Linked DNA regions of Candidatus Ruthia magnifica str. Cm (Calyptogena magnifica). The protein of the gene in region 2 interacts with the protein of the main gene of each other region in a pairwise test. Links are inferred from orthologs where the notes say so. Each region holds a gene or a part of one and is shown on either strand. Other genes may lie near its edges.

Region 1 (3,071 bases), 380 kb from region 2 along the record:
TTTTAGCACTGTAACTTACACTTTTTAAGATACGTTTACGATTATTCTCCTTTTTGAGTAGCTGATTTAAGCTTTAATCCTGATTTAAATACTACTACTTTCCTGGCTAAAATTTCAACCAATTCGCCAGTTTTAGGATTCCTGCCTGGTCTGGAAGATTTCTCTCTAATAACAAAGTTACCAAAACTAGATAGCTTTACTGACTCTCCAGAGGCTAGAGTTTGTTTGATTTGATCAAAAAAATCATGCGTAATTGCCAATGCTTGAACATGGGTTATGTCCATACTTTTTACCAATGCACTGGCAATATCTTTTTTAGTAATTGACATTATCTGAGTATGGCTGAATATTGAGCTTGCATTAACACCAGTACTTCATCAACTTTAGCATTAAGTTGGGCCTCTGTTAATGTTCCTTCTAATGATTGATAAGTTAAACTAAGTGCAACACTTTTTTTGCCTGACTCAACCACTCCTCCTATGTAAACATCAAACAAGTTAACATCAACAAAATATTGCTGCTGCATGGCTTTAACACTTTGAATTAATTCAGCCACAGGCACAGCTTCATCAAGCACCAAAGCAATATCACGCCCAGATTGTTGGTACGGTGAAAGTGCTTTATATTGAGCAATATTACGAGATTTTATACTGACCAAGTCAATTTCAAACAGATAACATTTAGATAATGATAATTGTTTTTGCACCATTGGTGATAGCGCACCTATCCAACCTACTTGCTCACTATTTAATATAATTTTGGCTGTTTGCCCTTTTTGTAAAGCTGCGTGTTGTGCTGTTTCAAAGGAAAATTCAGCATTTGTTAATGCCAGTAATGATTCCAAATCAGCTTTAATGTCAAAAAAATCTAAAGGCTGTAAATCAGACGACCACTGTGCATCAAAGCGATTACCTGTGACAATAGCGGCTAATTTATTAGATTGTTTATCTGTCTTAATACCATCAAAACACAGACCAATTTCAAAAAATCTAGCATCCGTATGTCCGCGCCTTTGGTTAGATTCTACTGTTTGTAATAAGCCTGATATAAGTGAGGAGCGCATGATTGACATATCAGCTGAAATTGGATTTGAAAGCCTGATTTTTTTTGTATCTGGGCTGATTAAATTTTGATACTTTTCAGAAATAAAACTATAGGTAATGACTTCTTGATAACCGCGATTAACCAAGCTTTGCATAATATCATACTGGTCAACATTAGTCTCAGAAGTGGTACTAATGTTGGATTCTAAAGACAGTTTTTGAACGGGTAATTTATCATAGCCATATAGCCTTGCCAATTCTTCAATTAAATCAACAGGAATGCGAATATCAAATCTAAAACTTGGAGGGATAATGGTCCATGAATTATTGGTTTGTTGTGATATTTCAAATCCAAGATTAATAAATTTTTGTTCAATCCATTTGGCATCTAACTCAAGACCTAAAATCTTTTTAATTTTTTCTTGGCTGATCGTAATTGGCTTTAATTCTGGCAATGCGTTCTTATCAATACAAGCATTAACTTTACTTGCTTGACCACCACAAATTTCAACAATAAGTTGTGTGGTACGATCCATTGCCAACTCAGTTATATTAAAATCCACACCACGCTCAAAACGCAAGGATGACTCGGTATGTAAGCCATAACTTCTGGCCTTTCCTGCAATAAATACTGGCTCAAAAAAAGCACTTTCTAATAAAATATTGCTAGAATTATTTTTAATAGAGCTAGTCATACCACCCATAACACCTGCAATAGCAAGCACTGAATCACTATCAGCAATGACTAAAGTATCTTCTTTTAACTTTAGTGTGGTTTCATTCAATAATTCAAGTTGTTCACCAGATTTTGCCATTCTGACTTTAATATCACCTGTTAACTTTGACAAATCAAACGCATGCATTGGCTGACCCAACTCTAACAAAACAAAGTTGATAATATCAACCACAGGGGAATGAAGTTGTTGACCAGAGTGTACTAATTTATCAGCCATCCACTTGGATGTTTTAACTGTATTGTCAATACCTATAATGGTTCTTGTTAAATACTTTGGACAAGCTTGCGTATCGCTAACACTAGCACCAATGACACAATCACCTTGTGTAAATACTTCAAATTCTGGCAAATCAAAAGCCAAATTATAATGAGCACTCACTTCACGTGCAACACCTAAAACTGAAAAACAATCACCACGATTAGGTGTAATATCTAATTCAATAACATGATCATCAAGATTTAAATACGTTTTAATATTCTGTCCAATGGGTGCATCATCTTCAAGCTCAGCCATACCTAATTCAGATTCTGAGCAAATCATACCAAACGACTCAACACCTTTAAATTTGGTTTTTTTAATCTTAACACCACCTGGAAACTTAGCACCAACCGTAGCAACAATCACTTTTAAGCCTGAACGAATGTTTTTAGCGCCACAAATAATTTGTAAATTTTCAGCCTCACCCACATCAACTTGGCACAAATTTAGTTTGTCAGCATCAGGATGTTTATCACAAGAAATAATCTGACCCACTACAACACCTTTAAAAGCTAATGCAATAGGCACAATACCATAAACTTCAAGCCCTGCCATAGTTAATTGTTCTGCTAATGCTTCATCAGTTACATTAGGATTAACCCATTCACGCAACCAATTTGATAAAATATTCATCTAAATTGCCGTAAAAAACGACTGTCATTTTCAAAAAAAAGACGTAAATCATTCACACCATAACGCAACATTGCCAAACGCTCAATCCCTATACCAAATGCCAATCCGGTATAAACTTCTGAGTCAATATTGACTGATGATAATACATTAGGATGAACAACACCACAACCTAATACCTCAAGCCAACCCATTTTTTTACAAACTCGACAGCCTTTACCACTACAAATAACGCATTCAATATCAGCTTCTGCAGATGGCTCAGTGAATGGAAAATATGAAGGACGAAAGCGTACTTTCAATACTTCTTTTTCAAAATAAGCACGCAAGAAATCAATCAATAAACCCTTAAGTTGTGCAAAATTTGCATGTTTATCAACAATCAAACCTTCAACCTGGTGAA
Region 2 (8,331 bases):
AAACAAACTTATAGGTGTTACTGCTTAATAGAAATATTATAGGGTGATGATGAAAGTTTCAAAAAGATTTTCTTTTTTACAGTAACTGGATAAGAGTTAATTAAAAAATTTAGGATTAAAAAGCTGTAAAAATGTTGAAAAACTAATTCCAAAGGGCTAAGATTTTAATATTTTAAAAGAAACTTTAAATGTTGATAATACTTATGACATGATAGGTAGAGAGTTAATAGGTATTAATAAATTATCCAATCTAATGGACATAAGCAGTATTATTACTTCCGATGAAGGTAAAAAATTAAAAAATATTGTTAACGATATTAATAGTAAATTTGGAAACTAATAATGAATTTTAATATAGAATAAGAGTAAGACTTACTTGATAACTCATATATTTCTAAACATAAATTACGCAGTAAATTAACAATAAAAACTGCGACATTAAAAAAATACTTAATTTTTTTGGATACAGTATTTGTTTTTTGATGACACAATTCAAAAAATTGAATTAAAGTAAGGATGCCTATTGTGTTTATCCATTATGAGGGAAATGATGAGCATAAAAAATAGTTACTTTTCTGAAAAAATTGTCGCTAAAGCTCTATTTTTTTTATTTTGTAATAACCCAGAGTATGAGTTTTGTGATTAGTCTAGAAATAACCCATTCTCCATAGAAACATTGACAAGTAAAATGGGTGAAGTTTTTCATAGAAAATTGAAAAATGATAGTAGCATACAAGAAAGAGATGGGTACTGTTATTTTGTATTTTAGAAAAAAATTGATGATAAGCCAGGAAGCTTAATCGTATTGACACAATGTAAATTTAAAAGATAATGAGTAAAGGTAAGGTGGTATAATTCAGATTATGGACGATATAATTATTGAGTCTTTATTAATCCAACTGTAACATACACAATAACTGATTTATTAACAAAAGAACAGACAAAATTAAAGGTGTTATGTTCAATAGAGTAAGAATAATAAAACCTCTTACAAGCTTTAATAGTAAAAAATTCAAAAACTTCAATGAAGTTCATAGATTTATTTGCAGAACTTAGCGGTTTTCATATGGTTTTAGAAAATCTAAGACACAAATGGTATGTTTACAAGTAAAATTAAACTGAATTTACAAAAACTTTATGAAAAAACTGACATTCATAAAAAACATACCAAAGCACGATATTTTATGCTGATTTTTTGTTGCCAACCTTTTTCTAAAGCAGGTAATCAACAAGGTTTAAATGATAAAAAATAGAAACTTATTCAAATATATTATTGAAATGTTAGAAACATTATTAGTCATGATAATAAGGAAACAATTAACACATAAAAAATAAATTAATAGAATTGAAGTGTACAATTGATAAAAATATACATCCCCATAACTATACAAAAATTTAACAATACAGAAAAATATTGTTTATTATAAATTCTAAATTTGGACTAGCTAATTTCAATTAATCTTAAAAAAATTAAAGTTATTGAATTATAGAAAGAATTTCTACATATGCCAATTTAGAGCATGGAGCTCGGTGTAACCTATCCATTTTAAAAAGAACATTTTATACAACAATAAATTTAAAGGTGGTTTTGATAGAATTCTTAAAAAGAAAGACGAATAATTAAAATTATTACTAAGGCATGCAAGAAAAAGAAATAGAATTTACAAATTGAAAAAGAAATACATAAAAAATAATAGGCAGTTTTACAAAAAACATAATAAAATTTTAAAATAAATTACCAAAGTAGTAATATCTTTTTTTTCATAAAAAGTTTTCAAAAATTTGAATGGAATAAAAAATGGTAGAAATATTAATCAGAATTTAATATAATTTAGAAAGTCTAGGCATAATAGTGAAAAACAAATTTTTCCCTTCATTTATAACTGTTGGAACGCAAATTTCCATCATAGGTTAAGATATGCGTTATCTAATAAGGGAAGAAAGAGTAAAATTATATTTTTTATATAAAAAATATAATTTTACCGCAAGATTTAGCAACTTGTTTTTCAACATTGGATAAGTACGGTAGATGTTGTTAGAATCATCACAAAAAAATTTCTAAAATAAATGAACACAAAATTCAATACCAAAGCCATACGCACAGGGTACCGAACCACCACTGAACAGGAGCATTCTGAAGCAATATTTTTAACCTCTAGTTTTGTTTTTGATTCAGCTGAACAGGCAGCCAACTGCTTTTCTAAAAATGAGCCTGGAAATGTATATTCACGTTTTACAAACCCTACAGTAGACGCTTTTGAAAAAAAATTAGCCGCACTTGAAGGTGCACAAGCATGTGTTGCAACTTCATCTGGCATGGCAGCAATCTTTGCCACCATCATGGCGCTGCTTAAATCAGGTGATCATATTGTTGCTTCTCGTAATATGTTTGGCACCTCAATTGTGTTACTAAACACCATTATTACTAAATTTAATATTGATATTAATTTTGTAGATTTATCTGATTTGTCAGCATGGGAAGATTCAGTAAAAAACAACACAAAACTTTTTTTACTTGAAACACCATCTAATCCACTGGGTGAGGTTGTAGATATTGCTATGCTTAGTAAAATATCAAAAGCCAATCATATTCTTTTGACGGTTGACAATACAATTTTAAGCCCTGCGCTACAAAATCCTATTGCCTTAGGCGCTGATATTGTGATTCACTCAGCCACTAAATATATTGATGGTCAAGGCAGATGCCTAGCGGGCGCCGTAGTCGGAAATGTTAATATTATTGAACAAGTTCGTGGATTTGTGCGCACTACAGGCCCGAGTTTAAGTGCTTTTAACGCCTGGATTATGCTTAAAGGGCTAGACACCCTAAGTCTTAGAATGAGAGCGCACTCAGACAATGCACTTAAACTTGCCTTCTGGCTTGAAGCCCAAGATCAGATAGAAAAAGTCTATTATTTAGGTTTACCTTCGCACCATGATTACAACTTAGTCAAATCCCAACAATCTGGTTTTGGTGGTATTGTATCGTTTGAAATTAAAGGTGGGAAAAAGTCAGCCTTTAAAATAATCAACGCCACCAACATACTTTCCATTACTGCTAATTTAGGTGATACGAAATCTACAATCACCCATCCAGCAACCACAACACACGGACGCTTAACCGATGAAGAAAGACTTGATGCTCATATAACTGATGGATTAATCAGAATATCCGTTGGTCTAGAAGACATTAAAGACATCATTACTGACATTAAGCAGACAGTGGTATAATCTAGGAAAAATTTTTACATAAAACACAATGCAAAATTCTTTTTCCTATGATGAATTAATTAAATGTGGCAATGGTAAATTATTTGGGCCAGGCAACGCTCAACTGCCAAAGCCACCAATGTTGATGTTTGATCGCATTAGCCATATCTCTAGTAAGGGTGGCGAATATGGCAAAGGTGGGGTTATTGCCGAATTAGACATTAACCCTTATTTATGGTTTTTTGAATGTCACTTTAATGAAGATCCAGTTATGCCTGGCTGTTTAGGGTTAGATGCTATGTGGCAATTAATTGGCTTTTATCTAGGCTGGTTAGGTGGTCGTGGCCGTGGTCGTGCGCTTGGCGCTGGCAATATTAAATTTGTCGGTCAAGTATTGCCCAGTGCAAAGAAAATCACCTATAAAATTGACTTATCACGCGTTATTGCACGCAAATTGTACATGGGTGTTGCTGATGCAACCATGGAAGTGGATGGAAAAATCACTTACGAAGCCACCAACCTTAAGGTTGGATTATTCGCAGATACTAGAAAAATGTAATGAACAGAGTTGTTGTCACAGGAATGGGAATTATTTCTAGTTTGGGTGCAAACTGCATGGAGGTTTTAACCTCTTTAAAAACGGCAAAATCAGGCATTAAATTTGATGAAAACCAAGCGCAAATGGGGCTTCGTTCACACGTCTCTGGCGCCATTGCTGAATTAGATTCTAGTGAAGTTATTGACAGAAAAATGAAACGCTTCATGGCTGATGCTGCCATTTATAATGCAGTTGCCCTGGATGAAGCAATTAAACAATCAGGATTAACACCTGAACAAACATCAAATGAACGTACTGGACTTATCATGGGTTCTGGTGGCGCTAGCAACCAAAATGTAGTAGAAGCAGCCGACATCTTAAGGAAAAAAGGCATTAAACGAGTCGGCCCTTATCGCGTACCACGCACGATGGGCTCTACAACTTCAGCTTGTCTTTCAACCCTGTTCAAAATTAAGGGCATTAATTATTCAATTAGCTCTGCATGCTCAACCTCTACACACTGTATTGGCAATGCTATGGAACAAATTCAAATGGGCAAACAAGATGTGATGTTTGCTGGTGGTGGTGAAGAGCTAAACTGGTCGCTCACCATGTTATTTGATGCAATGGGCGCTTTATCTTCTAAATACAACCAAACCCCTTCAAGCGCTTCTCGTGCCTTTGATACGAATCGTGATGGTTTTGTTATTTCTGGTGGTGGTGGTGCGTTAGTACTTGAATCATTAGAATATGCACAAGCTAGAGGTGCAATCATTCTTGCAGAACTCACAGGCTATGGCGCATCGTCTGATGGCTATGATATGGTTGCACCGTCAGGTCAAGGTGCTAAACGTTGTATGCAACTTGCCATTTCAACCGTTAAGGGTCCGATTGATTATATCAATGCACACGGCACTTCTACTCCTGTGGGTGATATTAAAGAATTAAGCGCCATTAAAGCAGTGTTTGGCAATAACATACCAAATGTAAGCTCAACCAAATCCCTTTCCGGACATGCATTGGGTGCAGCAGGAGTGAATGAGTCAATTTACTCATTACTAATGCTACAAAATGATTTCATGACAGAATCTATTAATATTAAAAATCTTGATAAAGCGGCTGAAGGTGTACCAATTGTACGAACAACAACCAAACAATCACTCAAGAGAGTCATGTCTAATAGCTTTGGCTTTGGCGGTACAAATGCTTGCCTAGTCTTTGAAAAATTCAAGCAATAAACGAAAAAACTTCTTAACAAACATTCAAATATTACTTAACTATGGTCGTGAGTTAAGTGCTTTCTTTTCTTTTTCAGATGGCAATAAATCTTCCTTAGTAATGCCTAATGCAAGAATTATTGAACTGGCGACATAAATAGAAGAATAAGTGCCCACCACCACGCCAATTAGTAATACTAAAGCAAAATTATGGATAATTTCACCACCTAAAAAGAACAGCGCTAACAATACCAATAAGGTAGTTAAAGAGGTCATTATTGTTCTAGATAATGTTTGATTAAGTGCATCATTAATAATCTTAGGAGAATCAACATAACGTGTTGATAAGAAATTTTCACGAATTCGGTCAAACACTACAATAGTATCATTTAAAGAATAGCCAATGACAGCTAATATAGCAGCCAACACCGTTAAATCAAACTCAATTTGAAATAATGAGAAAAAACCTAGGATAATAATAACATCATGAATAAGGGTAGCAATTGAGCCTAATGAAAAACGATATTCAAAACGTATTGTCACATAAATCAAAATACCAATCAACGCATATAGCATTGCTAAACCACCATCATTAGTGAGTTCATCGCCCACTTTAGGGCCTACAAATTCGATTCGACGAATATTAACATCATCGCCTAATAAATGGATGATTTTTGAACTTAGTTTAGCACTAGAAATTGATTGTGGCTCTAGGTGAATTAAAACCTCATTAATTGAACCAAAATATTGGACATTGGCTCCTTTAAAATTTGCCTTAGCCAGCATGGCTCTAATCTCAGATAAATCAACATCTTGTTGATAGCCTACTTCAATTAAAGTACCGCCAGTAAAATCAATACCTAGCTTAAATCCGTTCATGGTCAATGAAACAATACTAGCAGTAACCAATAACACCGAAAATATAACGGCATAAGTGCGCTTACCAATAAAGTCAATCGTTGGAATGTTTAGTGCTTTTAAGCTCATATTGAAATCTCCTCTAACTTTTTACCACCGTATATTTTATTAATGATTGCACGTGAGACAATAATGGCTGTAAACATGGAAGTAACAATACCAATTGACAAGGTAATCGCAAAGCCTTTAATTGGCCCGGTACCAAAACTAAATAAAACTAATGCTGCAATTAATGTTGTAATATTAGCATCTGCAATGGTCAGTAACGCTTTATCATAGCCGTTTGAAATGGCTTTTTGAATTTTGCTATTTACGCACAATTCTTCTTTAATACGCTCAAAAATTAATACATTGGCATCTACCGCCATACCTACTGTGAGTACAATACCTGCAATACCTGGCAATGTCAGTGTGGCTTGTAATAAAGACAAAACAGACACAATCATCACCAAATTAAATGTCAAAGCCACATTGGCCACAATTCCAAATATACGGTAACGTATAGCCATAAATAACAAAACCAAAACAAACCCAACCAATACTGATGTCATGCCTTTAGTAATATTATCCGCACCAAGACTTGGGCCAATGGTGCGTTCCTCAATAATTTCAATTGGTGCCGAGAGTGAGCCTGCCCTTAATAATAACGCTAAATTACGAGCTTCCCGAGCACTGTCAATCCCTGTAATTTGAAATCGTGATGAAAACGCACTCTGAATTGTGGCAGCATTAATAATATCTCTAGTGGTGGTATGTTTCTTAATGGTTTTTCCATTTTTAATTATGGTTTCAACCTTATTTTCAATAAAGACAACTGCCATACGATGATGTAAGTATTTTTTAGTTGTGTTAAGCATTGCTCTACCACCAATACTATCAAGTGTGATATTCACCATTGGAATGTTATTTTCTTGATCAATACTAGACGCCGCACCCGTAATATTCTCACCCGTTGTGATAACGCGATCCTTTAACAATAAAGGGCTGCCATCTTTAAAATAATAGAGTTTTGAACCAATTGGCACACGTCCCGATTGGATGGCAATTTGTGGGTCATTTTTTTCATCAACCAGTCTAAATTCTAAAGTTGCCACCGTACCTAAAATCTCTTTTGCTCTGGCTGTATCTTGTACACCTGGCAGTTGGACCATAATACGCTCTGAGCTTTGTTGAATAATTGGTTCTGTCACGCCTAACTCATTAACTCGATTACGCAATGTTGTAATATTTTGTTTAAGTGCACTTTTTTTAGCTTGTCTTTGTGCACTTTCGCTAATACCTATATTTAACGATAATTCATCCGAATTATTATCAAGCATCACTAAATCACCCAATTCTAATTTAATTAACTGAGCTGCTTTGTCTTTTAATTCAGCGTGTTTAAAACGAATAACAATACTACCATTTTCTTGCTTGATACTCTTGTATAGTCTATCCTTACGCAATAAAACACGAAGCTCATTATATACTTTGTTCATTAAAGCTGAAATTACCGTCTCCATATCAACTTCTAATAAGAAATACACACCGCCCCTAAGGTCCAAACCAAGCGACATGGCTTTACCGCCAAGGATTGTCAGCCAAACTGGCACAGAAGGCGCTAAATTTAACGCCACCACGTAACGACGGCCTAATGCCTGCTTAAGCACGTCTTTAGCTAAAAGCTGTTGTGTATTATCCTTAAACCGCACCAAAATTCTTTGATTGGTTAATTCAACAGATTTAAACTCAATTTGTTGAGCTTTTAATACATTTTTAATTTTATTCAAATCTTGGTCAACAATCAAAGTATTTCCTACACTTGATACTTGAACTGCTAAATCAGAGCCGAATATATTTGGCAACGCGTACAACATTGAAAGCAATAAAACAAATATAATCAATGCATTCTTAAGCCTTGAGTAATGATTCATAATGGTTATCTTTTAATTAAATTTTAGCACTGCCTTTTGGCATTTTTTGGTTAATACCTTGCTTTTGCAGCTTAACCACAATACCATCAGCAATTTCCAATATTGCAAAAGATTCATCCACAGAAATAACTTTACCAATCACACCACCATTAGTAACAACTTCATCGCCCTTTTTTAATGTTAGTAATAACGTTTTATGTTCCTTGGCGCGTTTTTGTTGTGGTCTGATGAGTAAAAAATACATCAACACAAACATAACTAATAAAAACGGCAATCCACCCCATGGATCTGAAATACTACCCTCTGATACTGAACCTTCTGCAAATACAGGTGCAATGATTAAATCTAGTAAATTCATTTTATTTCCTTATGTAAAAAATTAATTAATAACTTTTAGACTACCCATGTAGCTTTGTAAAACAAAGGGTATTTTAATACTTCTATCGGCTTGTTGATGGTTTTCTAATACGGCCACTAACGTTCTACCAACCGCCAAACCTGAACCGTTCAATGTATGTAATAATTCTGGCTTATT

The links. Proteins that work in one complex are often made in the same cells at the same time.
Region 1: the proteins of secD (region 2) and pheT interact in binary tests that used the Escherichia coli proteins (3 or more experiments, as listed by UniProt). The link is inferred for Candidatus Ruthia magnifica str. Cm (Calyptogena magnifica) from one-to-one orthologs.

Annotation. Positions count from the first base shown.
Region 1 is NC_008610.1:693,001-696,071, forward strand. It holds pheT (phenylalanine--tRNA ligase subunit beta), read right to left. Parts: upstream 2,672-3,071; coding sequence 329-2,671; downstream 1-328. Other genes in the region: RMAG_RS03190 (integration host factor subunit alpha), read right to left, coding at 42-329; pheS (phenylalanine--tRNA ligase subunit alpha), read right to left, coding at 2,668-3,071.
Region 2 is NC_008610.1:1,066,362-1,074,692, forward strand. What follows is about bases 5,373-8,331. They hold secD (protein translocase subunit SecD), read right to left. Parts: upstream 7,797-8,331; coding sequence 5,949-7,796; downstream 5,373-5,948. Other genes in these bases: secF (protein translocase subunit SecF), read right to left, coding at 5,373-5,952; yajC (preprotein translocase subunit YajC), read right to left, coding at 7,813-8,154; serS (serine--tRNA ligase), read right to left, coding at 8,176-8,331. In the rest of the region: RMAG_RS05910 (hypothetical protein), read left to right, coding at 1,098-1,253; RMAG_RS04975 (O-succinylhomoserine sulfhydrylase), read left to right, coding at 2,068-3,231; fabA (bifunctional 3-hydroxydecanoyl-ACP dehydratase/trans-2-decenoyl-ACP isomerase), read left to right, coding at 3,260-3,769; fabB (beta-ketoacyl-ACP synthase I), read left to right, coding at 3,769-4,986; more of secF, read right to left, coding at 5,026-5,372. UniProt on the Escherichia coli protein: Part of the Sec protein translocase complex. Interacts with the SecYEG preprotein conducting channel. SecDF uses the proton motive force (PMF) to complete protein translocation after the ATP-dependent function of SecA.